One region of the Streptomyces sp. NPDC008121 genome, then DNA from elsewhere that is predicted to be linked to it. Evidence: riboswitches for the same ligand, from Rfam matches in the RefSeq annotation. Region 1 holds a riboswitch; the other holds the start of a gene.
The links. Region 1 has a riboswitch for thiamine pyrophosphate ahead of thiO (glycine oxidase ThiO). Riboswitches for the same ligand answer to the same signal wherever they lie in the genome.

Region 1 (7,142 bases):
CGACGGCGTCGTAAGGGCGGATCTCCGGGTTGCGGGCGGTGGCCGCCGTGACCAGCTCGTCCAGCTCGACCGCGAGGCCGGGGACGACGGCCGAGGGGGCCGGGACGTCGGTGTTCAGGTGCCGGTAGAGGACCTGCGCGGGCGTGTCCCCGCCGTGCGGCTTCCCGCCGGTCAGCATCTCGTACAGGACGACACCGCAGGCGTACACGTCGGCGCGGGTGTCGGCGGTGCCGTGCTCGATCTGCTCGGGGGCGAGGTACGAGACCGTGCCGAGGACGGAGCCGGTGGTGTTCGTGGCCGAGCCGACGGCCCGTACGAGACCGAAGTCGGCGACCTTGACCCGGCCGTCGTCCCCGATCAGGACGTTCTCCGGCTTCATGTCCCGGTGGACGAAACCGGCCCGGTGCGCGGCGCCGAGCGCCGCGAGGACGGGCTCCAGGATGTCCAGCGCGGCCCGGGGCTGCAGGGCGCCGCGCTCGCGCAGCACGTCGCGCAGGGTGCAGCCGGCGACGTACTCCATCGCGAGATAGACGTACGCCCCGTCCGCGCCCTGGTCGAAGACCCCGACGACGTTGGGGTGGGAGAGCCGCGCCACGGACTTCGCCTCGCGGATGAACCGCTCGACGAAGGTGGCGTCGGTCGCCAGCGCCGGATGCATCACCTTGAGCGCGAGCACCCGGTCGAGGCGGGTGTCGACGGCCCGGTAGACCGTGGCCATCCCGCCGACGGCGACGCGCGCGTCGACGTGGTAGCGGCCGTCGAGCAGCTGCCCGACGAGAGGGTCCTGAAGGGTCGTGTCCACGGCCCCGAGTTTACGAGTCCCCGCGGACACCCCGTCGCCGCCACCGGCGACTGCAGCGCACCTGTGACGGGACGGGGTGGCCGGGATCACGTCATCGGAACGCGGGACGCTCCGGGTCCAGGGCGGCGCGGCCCTCCGCGGGGGAGGACGCCTCGGCGAAATGGCGGCGGGGGATGCGGCCCGCCCGCCACGCCAGCCGGCCCGCCTCGACCGCGTGCCGCATCGCCGACGCCATGAGCACCGGCTCCTGCGCCCGGGTCACCGCCGACGCCAGCATCACCGCCGCGCACCCCAGCTCCATCGCGAGCGCCGCGTCCGAAGCCGTCCCGGCCCCCGCGTCCAGGATCACCGGCACCCCGGCCCGCTCCGCGATCAGCTGGAAGTTGTGCGGGTTGCGGATCCCGAGCCCGGAGCCGATCGGCGAACCGAGCGGCATGATCGCGGCGCACCCGACGTCCTCCAGCTTCCGCGCGAGGACCGGGTCGTCGTTGGTGTACGGCAGGACCGTGAAGCCGTCGTCCACCAGCGTCTCCGCCGCGTCGAGCAGCTCCACCCCGTCCGGCAGCAGGGTCCGCTCGTCGGCGACGACCTCCAGCTTGACCCAGTCGGTCCCGAGGGCCTCCCGGGCCAGGCGCGCGGTCAGCACCGCCTCGCCCGCCGTGAAGCAGCCCGCCGTGTTCGGCAGGACCCGGATCCCGAGCCGCTCCAGGACGGAGAGGACCGAGCCCCGCACCGTCGGGTCCAGTCGCCGCATGGCGACCGTCGTCAGCTCCGTGCCGCTGGCGACCAGCGAGCGCTCCAGGACGTCCAGGCTGGGCGCCCCGCCCGTGCCCATGATCAGGCGCGAGGAGAACTCCGTACCCGCGAGGACGAAGGTGTCGTCGGACATCGGCTCAGCCTCCCTGGACGGCGGTGAGGACCTCGACCCGGTCGCCGTCGCCGATGACCGTCACGGCCCACCGGCCGCGCGGCACCACGGTCTCGTTGACGGCCGCGGCCACCCCCGAGGGCGCCGCGGTGAGGGTGGCGACCAGGGCGTCGAGCGAGACGGGGCCGGGAAGCGTGCGCGGCTCCCCGTTCACGGACACGTTCAGCACGTTCATGCGGGCTGCTCCAGACGTACGGGAGAGAAGCGGCGGGGAGTGAAGGGGCGGGCCTCGTCCGGGAGCGTGCCGGTGGTCAGCACCTCCGCCATGACGTCGCCGGTGACGGGGGTGAGCAGCACCCCGTTGCGGTAGTGGCCGGTGGCCAGATGGAGCCCCGGCAGGGCGCTCGGCCCGAGCAGCGGCGCGTTGTCCGGGGACCCGGGTCGCAGGCCCGCCCGGGTCTCGGTGAGCGGCAGCTCGGTGATGCCGGGCACCAGCTCGTGCGCGTCGCGCAGCAGTTCGTACACCCCGCCCGCCGTGACGGTGGTGTCCCAGCCCAGCTCCTCGCTCGTCGCCCCGACGACCAGCTCCCCGTTCTCGCGCGGCACCAGATAGACGTGGCTGCCGCGCACCACGGCCCGGACCGTCCGGGAGAGGAACGGCGCGTACGCCGGCGGCACGCTCAGCCGCAGCACCTGCCCCTTGACGGGCCGTACGGGCGGCAGCACCTCCTCCGGTACACCGTCGAGCCGGCCGCTGAGGCTGCCGGCGGCGAGGACGACCTGGTCGGCGCCGAGCTCCGTCCCGTCCGCGAGGACCGCGCCCACGGCCCGGTCGCGCACCACCGTCAGCCGCTCGGCGACGCTCCGGTGGACGACCACCCCGGCCCGCTCGCAGGCGGTGACCAGCGCGGCGGCCAGCCGGCGCGGATCGACCTGGTGGTCGCCGTCGACCCGCAGCCCGCCCCGGACGCCCGGGGCCAGCATCGGCTCCAGACGGCGGCAGTCGCGCCCGCTGAGCCACTCCGATTCCAGACCGCACCGCGTCTGCAGGGCGTGCAGCTCCCGCAGGTGCGCCCGGTCGTCGGCGTCCAGCGCGACGGCGAGCGTTCCGCAGGAGCGGTAGCCGACGTCCTGGCCGGTGGCGTCCCGCAGCTCCGCGACGAAGTCGGGATAGCGGCGCGCGGAGGCGAGGTTGAGGCCGAGCAGGGTCTCCTCGCCGTAGTGGAGTTCGGTGACGGCGGCGAGCATTCCGGCCGCCACCCGCGCCGCCCCGCCCCCGGGCTCCGGATCGACGAGCGCCGTCCGCAGCCCGCGCTGCGCCGCGCGCCAGGCCGTGACGAGGCCGATGATCCCGCCCCCGATGACGAGGACGTCCGAGGAGGTACCGGCGGGTGGTGTCCCGGGGTGCGCGGCGTGCGCGTGCGGTGTCCGGACGTGCGGGGTGCGCGCGGACGGCGCACCGGAGTCCGGGGTGCGCGCGGACGGCGCACCGAGGTGTGGCGTACGTGATGGCATGGGCGTCCAGCCCCTCCCTTCGCCGGCATGACCCGGATCAGGTTCGTACGGTCGGAGGCCGGCCAGCCTCCCTCTCAGCCCGGTGCGTCCGGGCTCCCGCGAGTGCTCTACGTTGACGGTCAGACTAACCCCCGCCCTCGGCGGCCGGTAAGGGAGCCTCCCGCCTCCCCGGGGCGCGGGTGGGAAGAGGCGCCGAGCCGGGCGGACGGCCCCGGCGGGAGGAGCCGGCCCGTCGCGGGTGCGACCGCTGCCTTCCTGACGGCACGTCAGCTGCGTAAGGTGATCGGGTGAGCGAGCAGAAGCAGGCACAGCAGCACGTCGTGATCGTGGGCGCCGGGATGGCGGGGGTGCAGACCGCCGTCGCCCTGCGCGAACAGGGCTTCGAAGGCCCCGTCACCCTCATCGGAGCCGAGCCGCACCAGCCCTACGACCGGCCCCCGCTCTCCAAGGCCGTACTCCTGGGCAAGGCCGAGGACTCGGCCTTCGACGTCGACTTCGAAGCACTCGCCATCGAGCTGCGCCTCGGCCTGGAGGTCACCGGCCTGCGCGCCGGCGACCGCGAGATCGACACCGAGGCCGGCCCCGTCCCCTACGACGTCCTGGTCGTCGCCACCGGCGCCCAGCCCGTCACCCTTCCCGGCACCGAGGGCGTGCCCGGGGTCCATCTGCTGCGCACCCTCGACGACGCCGCCCGGCTCAAGCCCGTCCTGGAACGGCGCCACGACATCGTGGTCGTCGGCGCCGGCTGGATCGGCGCCGAGTTCGCCACCGCCGCGCGCGAGGCGGGGTGCGCCGTCACCGTCGTGGAGGCCGCCGACCACCCGCTCGCGGGCGCGCTGCCCGCCGAGGTCGCCGCCCCCATGGCCCGCTGGTACGAGGAGAGCGGCGCCGCTCTCCTCACCCACGCGCGCGTGGACCGCTTCGAGGGCGGCAGCGTCGTCCTCGCCGACGGGCGGCGGCTGCCCGCCGACGCCGTCGTCGTCGGCATCGGCGCCCGCCCCGCCACCGACTGGCTCGCCGGTTCCGGCGTCACCCTCGACGCCGGCGGCTCCCTCACCGCCGACGACCGGCTGCGCACCTCCGTACCCGGCGTGTACGCCGTCGGCGACTGCGCCTCCTTCCCGTCCGCCCGCTACGGCGAGCGGCTCCTGGTCCACCACTGGGACAACGCCCTCCAGGGCCCGCGGACGGTCGCGGCCGACATCATCGGCGAGAACCCCGGGGCCTACGACCCGGTGCCGTACTTCTGGTCCGAGCAGTTCGGCCGCTTCGTGCAGTACGCGGGCCACCACACCACCGCCGACGCGCTCGTCCGCCGCGGCGACCCCGCCGGCGCCTCCTGGTCCGTCCTCTGGCTGCGCGCGGGCGTCCTGGTCGCCCTGCTCGCCGTGGGCCGCCCCCGCGACCTGGCCCAGGGCCGCAAGCTGATCGAGGCGGCCGCCCGCCTCGACCCCGCCCGGGCCACCGACCCGGCCGTCGCCCTGAAGACGGCGGTCCTCTGAGACGTGCTCAGGGCGCCCGGCCGGGGCCGCGCGCCCGTGCCCCCGCCCCGGCCGGGAGCGGACACTCCACGGGGCCCGACTACCGACTGTCAGTCCCAGATGGCAGGCTTGTTCCCGTGACCGAGATTGACGCAAGAATCGATGCTCTCGTCCCCGCCTGGCTCTACCTCCCCGACATCGCGGAAATGCTCGATGTCGAGGTGACGCGCGTGCGGCAGCTGGTCAAGGAGGGCCAGCTCATCGCCGTGCGCCGCGGAGAGAACCGGGCGCTCCAGGTGCCCGCCGCCTTCATCGACGGCGACAAGGTCGTCAAGGGCCTCAGCGGCACCCTGACGCTCCTGAAGGACGACGGCTTCACCGACGAAGAGATGCTGGAGTGGCTCTTCACTCCCGACCCGACCCTGCCGGGCACGCCCGCGCAGGCCCTCAGCGAGAATCGCGGCACGGAGGTGAAGCGCCGCGCCCAGGCGCTCGCCGTCTGACGCACCCACGCCACCACAGGAGGTCCGTGGGGCCGGGCCCGCCCCGGCCCCACGGCACCGCCGCAGCCCACGGGGGGAACCACCCATGTCCACGCCACGCGCGCAGCTCGCCGACGCCCGGCTCTACCTCTGCACGGACGCCCGCAGGCGCCAGGGCGACCTGCCCGCGTTCCTCGACGCCGTGCTCTCCTCCGGCGTGGACATCGTGCAGCTCCGCGACAAGGGCCTGGAGGCCGGCGAGGAGCTGGAGCACCTCGCCGTATTCGCCGACGCCTGCCGCCGCCACGGCACGCTCCTCGCCGTGAACGACCGGGCCGACGTCGCCCACGCCATCGGCTCCGACGTGCTGCACCTCGGCCAGGGAGACCTGCCCGTCCCCGCCGCCCGCGCCATCCTCGGCTGGGAATCCCCCCGGACCGAGTCCGGGGGAGTGCTGATCGGCCGCTCCTGCCACGCCGAGTCCGAGGTCGACGCCGCCGTCGCCGAACCGGGCGTGGACTATTTCTGCACCGGCCCCTGCTGGCCCACCCCCACCAAGCCCGGCCGGTACGCTCCCGGCCTCGGGCTCGTGCGGTACGCCGCCTCCCTGCCCCAGGAGCGCCCCTGGTTCGCCATCGGCGGCATCGACGAGACCACCCTCGACGAGGTCCTGGACGCGGGCGCCCGCCGGATCGTCGTCGTCCGGGCGATCACCGAGGCCGACGACCCCGCCGCGGCGACCGCGCGCCTGGCCAAGCGCGTCCACGAGCGGGCGGCCGGATGACGTCCATCTTTCGGACTCCGCTTCGTCGGCGGAGGTACCCCGTCTAACCTGCCGGTATGGCCCTAGGAACCGCTTCCACCCGCTCGGACCGCGCTCGTACGGTCCGCGACATCCTCGCGTCCGGCAAGCGTTCGTACTCCTTCGAGTTCTTCGCGCCCAGGACGGAGAAGGGCGAGCGAAGCCTCTGGAACGCCCTGCGCAGGATCGAGGCGGTCGCCCCCAGCTTCGTCTCCGTCACCTACGGCGCCGGCGGGTCCACCCGCGGCGGGACGGTCAAGGCCACCCAGAAGATCGCCGCCGACACCGTCCTCACCCCGGTGGCCCATCTCACCGCCGTCGACCACTCGGTCGCCGAGCTGCGCAACGTCCTGGGCCAGTACGCCGACGCCGGGATCCGCAACATGCTCGCCCTGCGCGGCGACCCGCCGGGCGACCCGCTGGGGGAGTGGATCGAGCACCCGGAGGGCGTGCGGTACGCCGCCGACCTGGTCCGGCTGATCAAGGAGTCCGGCGACTTCTGCGTCGGCGTCGCCGCCTTCCCCGAGATGCACCCCCGCTCCACCGACTGGGACACGGACATCCGGCACTTCGTGGACAAGTGCCATGCCGGCGCCGACTACGCCATCACCCAGATGTTCTTCGACCCGGAGAACTACCTCCGGATGCGCGACAGCGTCCAGAAGGCCGGCTGTGAGACGCCGATCATCCCCGAAGTCATGCCCGTTGTGAACGTCAAGACCCTCGACCGGCTGCCCCAGCTGAGCAACGCCGCGTTCCCGGCCGATGTGAAAGAGCGCATCCTCGCCGTCAAGGACGATCCGGCCGCTGTACGCTCCATTGGCATCGAGTTCGCGACGGAGTTCTGCGCGCGTCTGCTCTCCGAGGGTGTCCCCGGACTGCACTTCATCACGCTGAACAACTCCACCGCGACGCTGGAGATCTACGAGAATCTCGGACTGCACGTGCAGTCGTGACCGGCGTACCCGCCCCAGACCCGCGGCGGTGGCCGTAGGAGAGGGGCGGGCATGGGGTGGACGGTCCTCTACATCGCGTTCGGTGTCGTGGCGTTGTGGCTGCTGGGTGAGGTGCTCCTGCAGTACAAGGCGCGGCTGCGCTGGCGCGTCCTGGCGTTCTGCGGCTTCCTCGGCGTCGTCCTCGGCGTCCTGCTGCCCTCGGTCGCCGTGATCATCGCGGGCGCCGTCGCCTTCGC
Region 2 (7,142 bases), on a different contig from region 1:
CATCAGACCGCGTAGGCGGCCCACGAGCACCACCGCGACCGCGAAGATCAGGGCGAGCACCGTCAAGGGGACCTTGCGGTTCACATCGGTGACCGAGTACTGCAGATCGCGCGGCGCGTCGGGGGCGTACGCCACGACGACGCCCTGCCCCTCGCGCAGTTGCCGGGGCGCGTCCGGCTGCACGACCTCGACGAACCTACGGCCCTGATCGTCCCCGCTGGTGACCTCGACCGTGGCCTTCGCGCACTGCCCCTGCTGGGCGTTGACCGCCTCGCGCCCCTGCGGCGTGGAGACGTCGCCGGTCGGCGGCACCTGCGCGGCGTTCACGTCCTTGCAGTCGACCCGCTCCACCGAGACGACCCTGCCCTGCTCGGTCTGCCGGTCGAAGCCGACCCCGGTGCGCTCGTGCGCCGGGGCGCCACCGGGCCACAGCACCGCGAGCCCGACGACGACGGCGGTGGCGAAGGGGATCAGGACCGCCGCGATGACCTTCCGCAGATGCCGGGAGACGGGCGCGGCGGGGCCATGGCTGTGCGTGTGCGCGGGGGCGTGTCCGTGGTGTCCGTGCCCGGCAGCGCCGCCGCCGTCTCCGTCGCCGTCGTCGGGGGGGCCGGGGGTCTGCTGCGAGGAAGTCACCGACCGATCATCGCAAGAACGGCGGGGGCCCACTGTTCAGCACGCCCGGGTTGCCGCTAGCGTGGTGGCACCTTTGCACACGCGGGAGCTCGGAGCACCGGGCTGAGAGGGCGCTGATCACCGTACGCACGCAGTGACGTGCGTACGGGAAGAGGCTGCGCCGACCGCCGAACCTGTTACCGGGTAATGCCGGCGTAGGGAGATCGGTCTCATGACCATTCAGGATGCACGCACGCCTGCCACCAGCCAGGACGAGCGCAAGCCGGGCTGGCACAAGGGGTACGTCGAGGGCTCGCGCCCCGACCTCCGCGTGCCGGTCCGCCAGGTGCACCTCACCAACGGCAAGGACGTGACGCTGTACGACACGTCCGGCCCGTACACCGACCCCACCATCGACACCGACGTACGGCGGGGCCTTCCGCCGCTGCGCGAGAACTGGATCATCGGCCGGGGCGACACCGAGGAGTACGCGGGCCGCCCGGTCCGCCCCGAGGACGACGGGATCAAGCACACCTCGCCGCGCGGCGGGCTGAAGAACCTCGACGCGGTCTTCCCGGGCCGTCCGCGCCAGCCCCGCCGGGGCCGTGCCGGCCAGGCGGTGACCCAGCTCGCGTACGCCCGCCGGGGCGAGATCACCCCGGAGATGGAGTACGTCGCCATCCGCGAGAACGTCTCCCCCGAGGTCGTCCGGGAGGAGATCGCGGCGGGGCGCGCCGTCCTGCCGGCCAACGTGAACCACCCGGAGATCGAGCCGATGATCATCGGCAAGAGGTTCCTGGTGAAGGTCAACGCCAACATCGGCAACTCCGCCGTCACCTCCTCGATCGAGGAGGAGGTGGAGAAGATGACGTGGGCGACCAAGTGGGGCGCCGATACGGTGATGGACCTGTCCACCGGCCGGAACATCCACACCACCCGCGAGTGGGTGCTGCGCAACTCCCCCGTGCCGATCGGCACCGTCCCGCTCTACCAGGCCCTGGAGAAGGTCGACGGCCGGGCCGAGGAGCTGACCTGGGAGGTCTACAAGGACACGGTCATCGAGCAGGCCGAGCAGGGCGTCGACTACATGACGGTCCACGCCGGCGTGCTGCTGCCGTACGTGCCGCTGACCGCCCGCCGCAAGACCGGCATCGTCTCGCGCGGCGGCTCGATCATGGCCGCCTGGTGCCTGGCGCACCACAAGGAGAACTTCCTCTACACCCACTTCGAGGAGCTCTGCGAGATCCTGGCGGCGTACGACGTCACCTACTCGCTGGGCGACGGGCTGCGGCCCGGCTCGATCGCGGACGCCAACGACGACGCGCAGTTCGCCGAGCTGCGCACGCTCGGCGAGCTGAACACGATCGCCAAGCGCCACCAGGTGCAGACGATGATCGAGGGCCCGGGGCACGTCCCGATGCACAAGATCAAGGAGAACATCGACCTCCAGCAGGAGATCTGCGAGGAGGCGCCGTTCTACACCCTCGGCCCGCTGACCACGGACGTCGCGCCCGCCTACGACCACATCACCTCCGGCATCGGTGCGGCGATGATCGCCTGGTGGGGGACGGCGATGCTCTGCTACGTCACCCCCAAGGAGCACCTGGGCCTGCCGAACCGCGACGACGTGAAGACCGGTGTCATCACGTACAAGATCGCGGCGCACGCGGCGGACCTCGCGAAGGGGCACCCGGGGGCGCAGGAGTGGGACGACGCGCTGTCGGACGCGCGGTTCGAGTTCCGTTGGGAGGACCAGTTCAACCTGGCGCTCGACCCGGACACGGCCCGGGAGTTCCACGACGAGACGCTGCCGGCCGAGCCGGCGAAGACCGCGCACTTCTGCTCGATGTGCGGTCCGAAGTTCTGCTCGATGAAGATCTCGCAGGACATCCGGCGGCAGCACGGCGGCGATCTGAAGCCGGACGAGATCGAGGCCGGGATGGCGGAGAAGTCCGCCGAATTCGCCGCTGCCGGCAACCGGGTGTACCTCCCGCTGGCGGAGTGACGCCGGGCCCCCGCCGCCCCCGAGCCGGGTAGGGGGCGGGGCGGGGGCGCCGTGGGGGTCAGTCCGGGATGGTCTCGGGCGGGCCGAAGTCGGGGCTGGAGAAGTCCGGGCTGCTGTACGTCGGGCGGGTGGCCGATCCGCCCTCGCCGGGGCTGGAGAAGTCCGGACCGCTGTAGCCGACCTTGGGGATCCTGGAGACCGGGCGCGGCCTGGCGGCCGGGGCCGGGCGGGTGGCACCGGGGTCGGCCAGCGCGGCGCGCAGGAACGGCAGGATGCCCCGTTCCAGCAGCGCGTGCCGCCAGGCCTCCCTGGCCCGGGACAGCTCGGTCCCTTCGGCGGTGCCCGGGTCCGCCGCGCCCACCTCGGTGGCTCTGTTGCGCAGCGCCGTGACGAGCAGTCCGGCGGCCGCGCAGAGCAGCCCGGCCGCGGCGACGGCGCCGAAGAACCAGCCCGCCGTCAGCAGGGTGTCGGCGAACTGCAGGGTGGGGGCGAGGACTTTCAGTACGGCCCCGACCAGTAGGAAGATCACCGCCGCGGTGCCCGCCAGCACGGGCGCGAGGACCGTGACGATCGCGACGACGCCCGCGCCGGGGCCGCCGCTCGCTCCGTCGCCGTCCGCCGCGAGGACGGCGCCCATGACGCTCGTACCGCCGGGTGACCGTCCCTGCTCACGTATCTTCACGAAGTGGTCGTATTCGGGTGCGGCCGCGGCCGTGATGAGCGCGGTCGCGCTCAGCGCCATGGCGCGCAACTGTGCGGTCGTGAGCCGCTTCCCGACCTCGGCGAGATCCGGGCGTTCGTGCGCGTGACGCAGTGCCTCGTCGAGGGTGCGCTCGTACTCGGCGCGGTCCTCGGTCAGCAGGTGCGGAGCCACGTTCATGTGCATCCCCCGATGCTCCGTAGGGCCGGACCGCCCGGGGAAGAACGCCGGGCAGTGGGGCGGAAACGGAGGAGAGCCTGCTACGGATGAGCCGATGGTATTCCGGTTCCGCGCCACCGTGACAGGGGGTTTCCCGAAATCGCCTGGCCCGGATGCGCAGGGTTATACCTCAGCCGTTCAGGGGGAGTTGGACGACCAGAAGCTTTCCGGCCATGGTCACACCGCCGTCCATGGCGATCGCCAGGCCGTCGGCGTAGACGTGGGGTCCGTCGACGGTCGGGTCCGAGCCGCCCTCGCCGTCCTCGGTGCCCACCTGGCCCAGGAGGTACGGGATGGGGCTGTGGCCGTGCACGACGCGGCGGCCGCCGTAGGTGCCGAGCAGCTCCCGCACCGCCTCCGGGCCGCCGTCGTCGCGGAAGGCGAAGCGCTTGGTGAACTTCCGGAACAGGTCCCAGACCTCGTCGGCGTCGTTGCGGTTGATGATCTCGTGGACGGTCTCGTTGACGTCCTCGATGGTGCTGCCGTAGTCGAGGTACGCGGTGGTGTCGGAGTGCAGGAGGAGGTGTCCGTCCTCCTCCACCACGGCGTCGAGCCGGGACATCCACTGGAGGTGGACGTCCTGGAGGCGGTCCATGTCGTACTTCTGGCCGCCGTTGAGCAGCCAGGCGGCCTGGAAGGTGGCGGTGCCGGCGCCGGAGTTGACGGGGGTGTCGGCGAAGCGCTTGGCGCCGATGAGCAGCAGCTCGTGATTGCCCATCAGGGCCTTGCAGTAGCCGCCGGCGGCGGCCGCCTCGGCGGAGAGCCGCATGACGAGGTCGATGACACCGATGCCGTCGGGTCCGCGGTCGGTGAAGTCTCCGAGGAACCAGAGGCGGGCGTTGCCCGCGGCCCAGCCGCCGTTCTCGTCGATGAGGCCCTTCTCGCGCAGCGCGGCGACGAGTTCGTCGAGATAGCCGTGGACGTCGCCGACGACGAAGAGCGGGCCCGGGCCCTCGCCCGCCGCCGGAGCCGGTGCGGGCGCCGGAGCCGGGTCGACCTGCACCTGGACGGTGTCGCCCCGGTTGATGACCGGGAGGTCGCGCTCGGTGGGGGTGTAGCCCTCGGGGAGGTCACCCTCCGGGAAGGCGTTTCCGGGGTGGCCCCCGGGCACGGCGGGCACCGGGGGGGACGCGGGGACGTCGGGAACGGAGGCGGCGGGGCCGTCCGCGCGGGACGCCACGACGGTGCCGAGGTGGAGCGTGCGCTCGAGCGGGACGTCGGACATGCCGGCGCCGCTTCTCGGCGCGCCCGGCGCGGGTGCCACCGCGATCTGCGCCACCGGGGCCTGTGCCACCGCTGTCGGTGCCACCGCGGCCGGCGCCGCGGGGAGCCCCGGAGCGTCGGCCGGAGGTTCCGTGGCATGGCCCTGCACGGGCACCCGGGCGTACGGCGGTACGCGGAAGTCACGCAATGTCGCCGTGCGCACCACGGGTTCCTGCCCGGCCCCCTGAGTCATCGACCCCTCCACCACCGTCGCGATGCCCTGCACATCGCGGACCGGCCTGGTCGGGGTGGTCCGCGGTGTCGTGCGCCCATCATAGGAATGAGGGTCCTCCTGTGTGACGCACCAGGGGTGGTGAATCCGGGTCCACTCCGGGTTCACCGGTTGTTTCGCCCGAATTGAGAAGGTCCAGGCCAGGGTTCGAGCCGGGCCGGTCCTCGGTTTGGGCCGGACATCGGCGCGTACGCGACGTTTCCCGGACCTCCGAGGACCGTCTCGGCGGCTCCCCCGGCTCTCTTCGCGGCCCTCCCGGCCCGCTTCCGGATCGCTTCCGGGCCTTCCCCGTCCCTCTCTCAGTCCTTCTCGTCCTGGGAGGGGGAGCGGGGCGGGCTGACGGTCGTCCGGGGGGAGCGCCGCTGGGAGGAGGTCCGGACGATGAGTTCGGTCGGTATCACCCGCTCGACCGGCCCGTCGGCATCGCTCCCCTCGATGGCGTCGATGAGCAGCTGGACGACCGCCGTACCGATCCGGCGCGGCTTGAGCGAGAGGGTCGTGATGGGCGGTTCGGTGGTGGCGTACACGGTCGATTCGCTGCAACAGACCAGCAGCAGGTCGTCCGGTACGCGCAGTCCGTAGCGGCGTGCGGCCGCCAGGAGGTCGGTTCCATTGGGGTCGAAGAGGCCGTACACGGCGTCGGGGCGGTCGGGGCGGGCGAGCAGCCGGTCGGCCGCGACGGCGCCCGCGCACGGATCGTGCGCCGGATAGGCCTCGTAGACGGGGTCCTGTCCGACCCGTTCGCACCAGTTGAGGTACGCGGTGGTGGAGAGGCGGGTGTACGTGTCGGTGGTGGTGCCGGTCAGCAGCCCGATCCGGCGGGCGCCGGCGGCGGCGAGGTGGTCGAGGAGGTCGAGGACGGCGGCTTCGTGGTCGTTGTCGACCCAGGCGGTGACCGGGAGGGTGCCGGCGGGGCGCCCGTCGGAGACGACGGGCAGGCCCTGGCGGACCAGCTCGGTGACGACCGGGTCGTGGTCGGAGGGGTCGATGACGACGGTGCCGTCGAGGGCGACGTTCGACCAGACGTCATGGCGGGAGGTGGCGGGGAGGATGACCAGGGCGTAGCCCCGGGCGAGCGCGGCCGAGGTCGCGGCTCTGGCCATCTCCGCGAAGTACGCGAATTCGGTGAAGGTGAAAGGTTCATCCCCGTAGGTCGTCACGGTCAGGCCGATGAGGCCCGACTTGCCGGTACGGAGCGTGCGGGCCGCTGCGGACGGGCGGTAGCCCAGCCGGTCTGCGACTTCGCGAACGTGGCGGCGGGTGGCGTCCGGTAGCCGGCCCTTGCCGTTGAGCGCGTCGGAGACAGTCGTGATGGAGACCCCGGCGGCGGCGGCCACATCCCGGATGCCCGCTCTGCCCTGCCGGCTTCCCCGGGTCTGTGCCCGGCTCACCTGGTGCTTCCCTGCTGCTGTCATGGCGAGCCGATAGTAGGGCGAGGGCGGGTGGGTGGGCCGGTCGCATATTCACTCGTTGACAGGCACGTTTCTGCAAGATCGAAAAAGGTCAATTGCCTTGGAAAGAAAGAGAGTTAGGGCGTCTGGCGGTGGATCTATGGTTGTCGACGGGCATGAGCCTGCCACCGGGGCGAGGTCTCGAAGAGGTCTCAACTCACCTCTACGGGGGATGCGCGCCACGGCGCTCGCCACCGGCGCGCGCCACCCGGCCCCGCGCTCCCTCTGTTTTCCACAGCTCAGGGATGAGGTTGTCCACAGCCCATTCGCAGCGGAGGCGAATCCTCATAAGGTGAGGAGCATTGGTGGTACGGACGGTCGAGGAGGACCACAGTGAGTGCAGTGAGCGAGACCGGCGGGGCCGGCGGGACGAGTGCGGGCGGCCCGAGGCTGCGCGCCGCGCTGGACGGCATTCCGACGTACAAGCCGGGCAAGCCGGCCGCCGCGGGCGGCCCGGTCGCCTTCAAGCTGTCCTCCAACGAGAACCCGTACCCGCCGCTGCCGGGTGTCATGGAGAGCGCGCTGTCCGCGGCCGCCTCCTTCAACCGCTACCCCGACATGGCCTGCACCGGCCTGATGCAGGAGCTCGCCGACCGTTTCGGCGTCCCCGTCTCGCACCTGGCCACCGGGACCGGCTCGGTGGGGATCGCGCAGTCG

Region 2: another riboswitch for thiamine pyrophosphate. It lies ahead of thiC (phosphomethylpyrimidine synthase ThiC); the one in region 1 lies ahead of thiO (glycine oxidase ThiO).

What each region holds. Positions count from the first base shown of each region.
Region 1 is NZ_JBIBHT010000005.1:344,689-351,830, reverse strand. It holds gene pknB (Stk1 family PASTA domain-containing Ser/Thr kinase) at 1-802, opposite strand, end outside; gene ACFZBD_RS19150 (thiazole synthase) at 894-1,691, opposite strand; gene thiS (sulfur carrier protein ThiS) at 1,696-1,905, opposite strand; gene thiO (glycine oxidase ThiO) at 1,902-3,185, opposite strand; TPP riboswitch at 3,183-3,295, opposite strand; gene ACFZBD_RS19135 (FAD-dependent oxidoreductase) at 3,524-4,687, shown strand; gene ACFZBD_RS19130 (Rv2175c family DNA-binding protein) at 4,804-5,169, shown strand; gene thiE (thiamine phosphate synthase) at 5,255-5,932, shown strand; gene metF (methylenetetrahydrofolate reductase [NAD(P)H]) at 5,989-6,906, shown strand; gene ACFZBD_RS19115 (hypothetical protein) at 6,958-7,142, shown strand, end outside.
Region 2 is NZ_JBIBHT010000004.1:184,531-191,672, reverse strand. It holds gene ACFZBD_RS15190 (YibE/F family protein) at 1-636, opposite strand, end outside; TPP riboswitch at 708-854, shown strand; gene thiC (phosphomethylpyrimidine synthase ThiC) at 848-2,620, shown strand; gene ACFZBD_RS15180 (hypothetical protein) at 2,679-3,506, opposite strand; gene ACFZBD_RS15175 (metallophosphoesterase) at 3,670-4,995, opposite strand; gene ACFZBD_RS15170 (substrate-binding domain-containing protein) at 5,334-6,449, opposite strand; gene hisC (histidinol-phosphate transaminase) at 6,828-7,142, shown strand, end outside.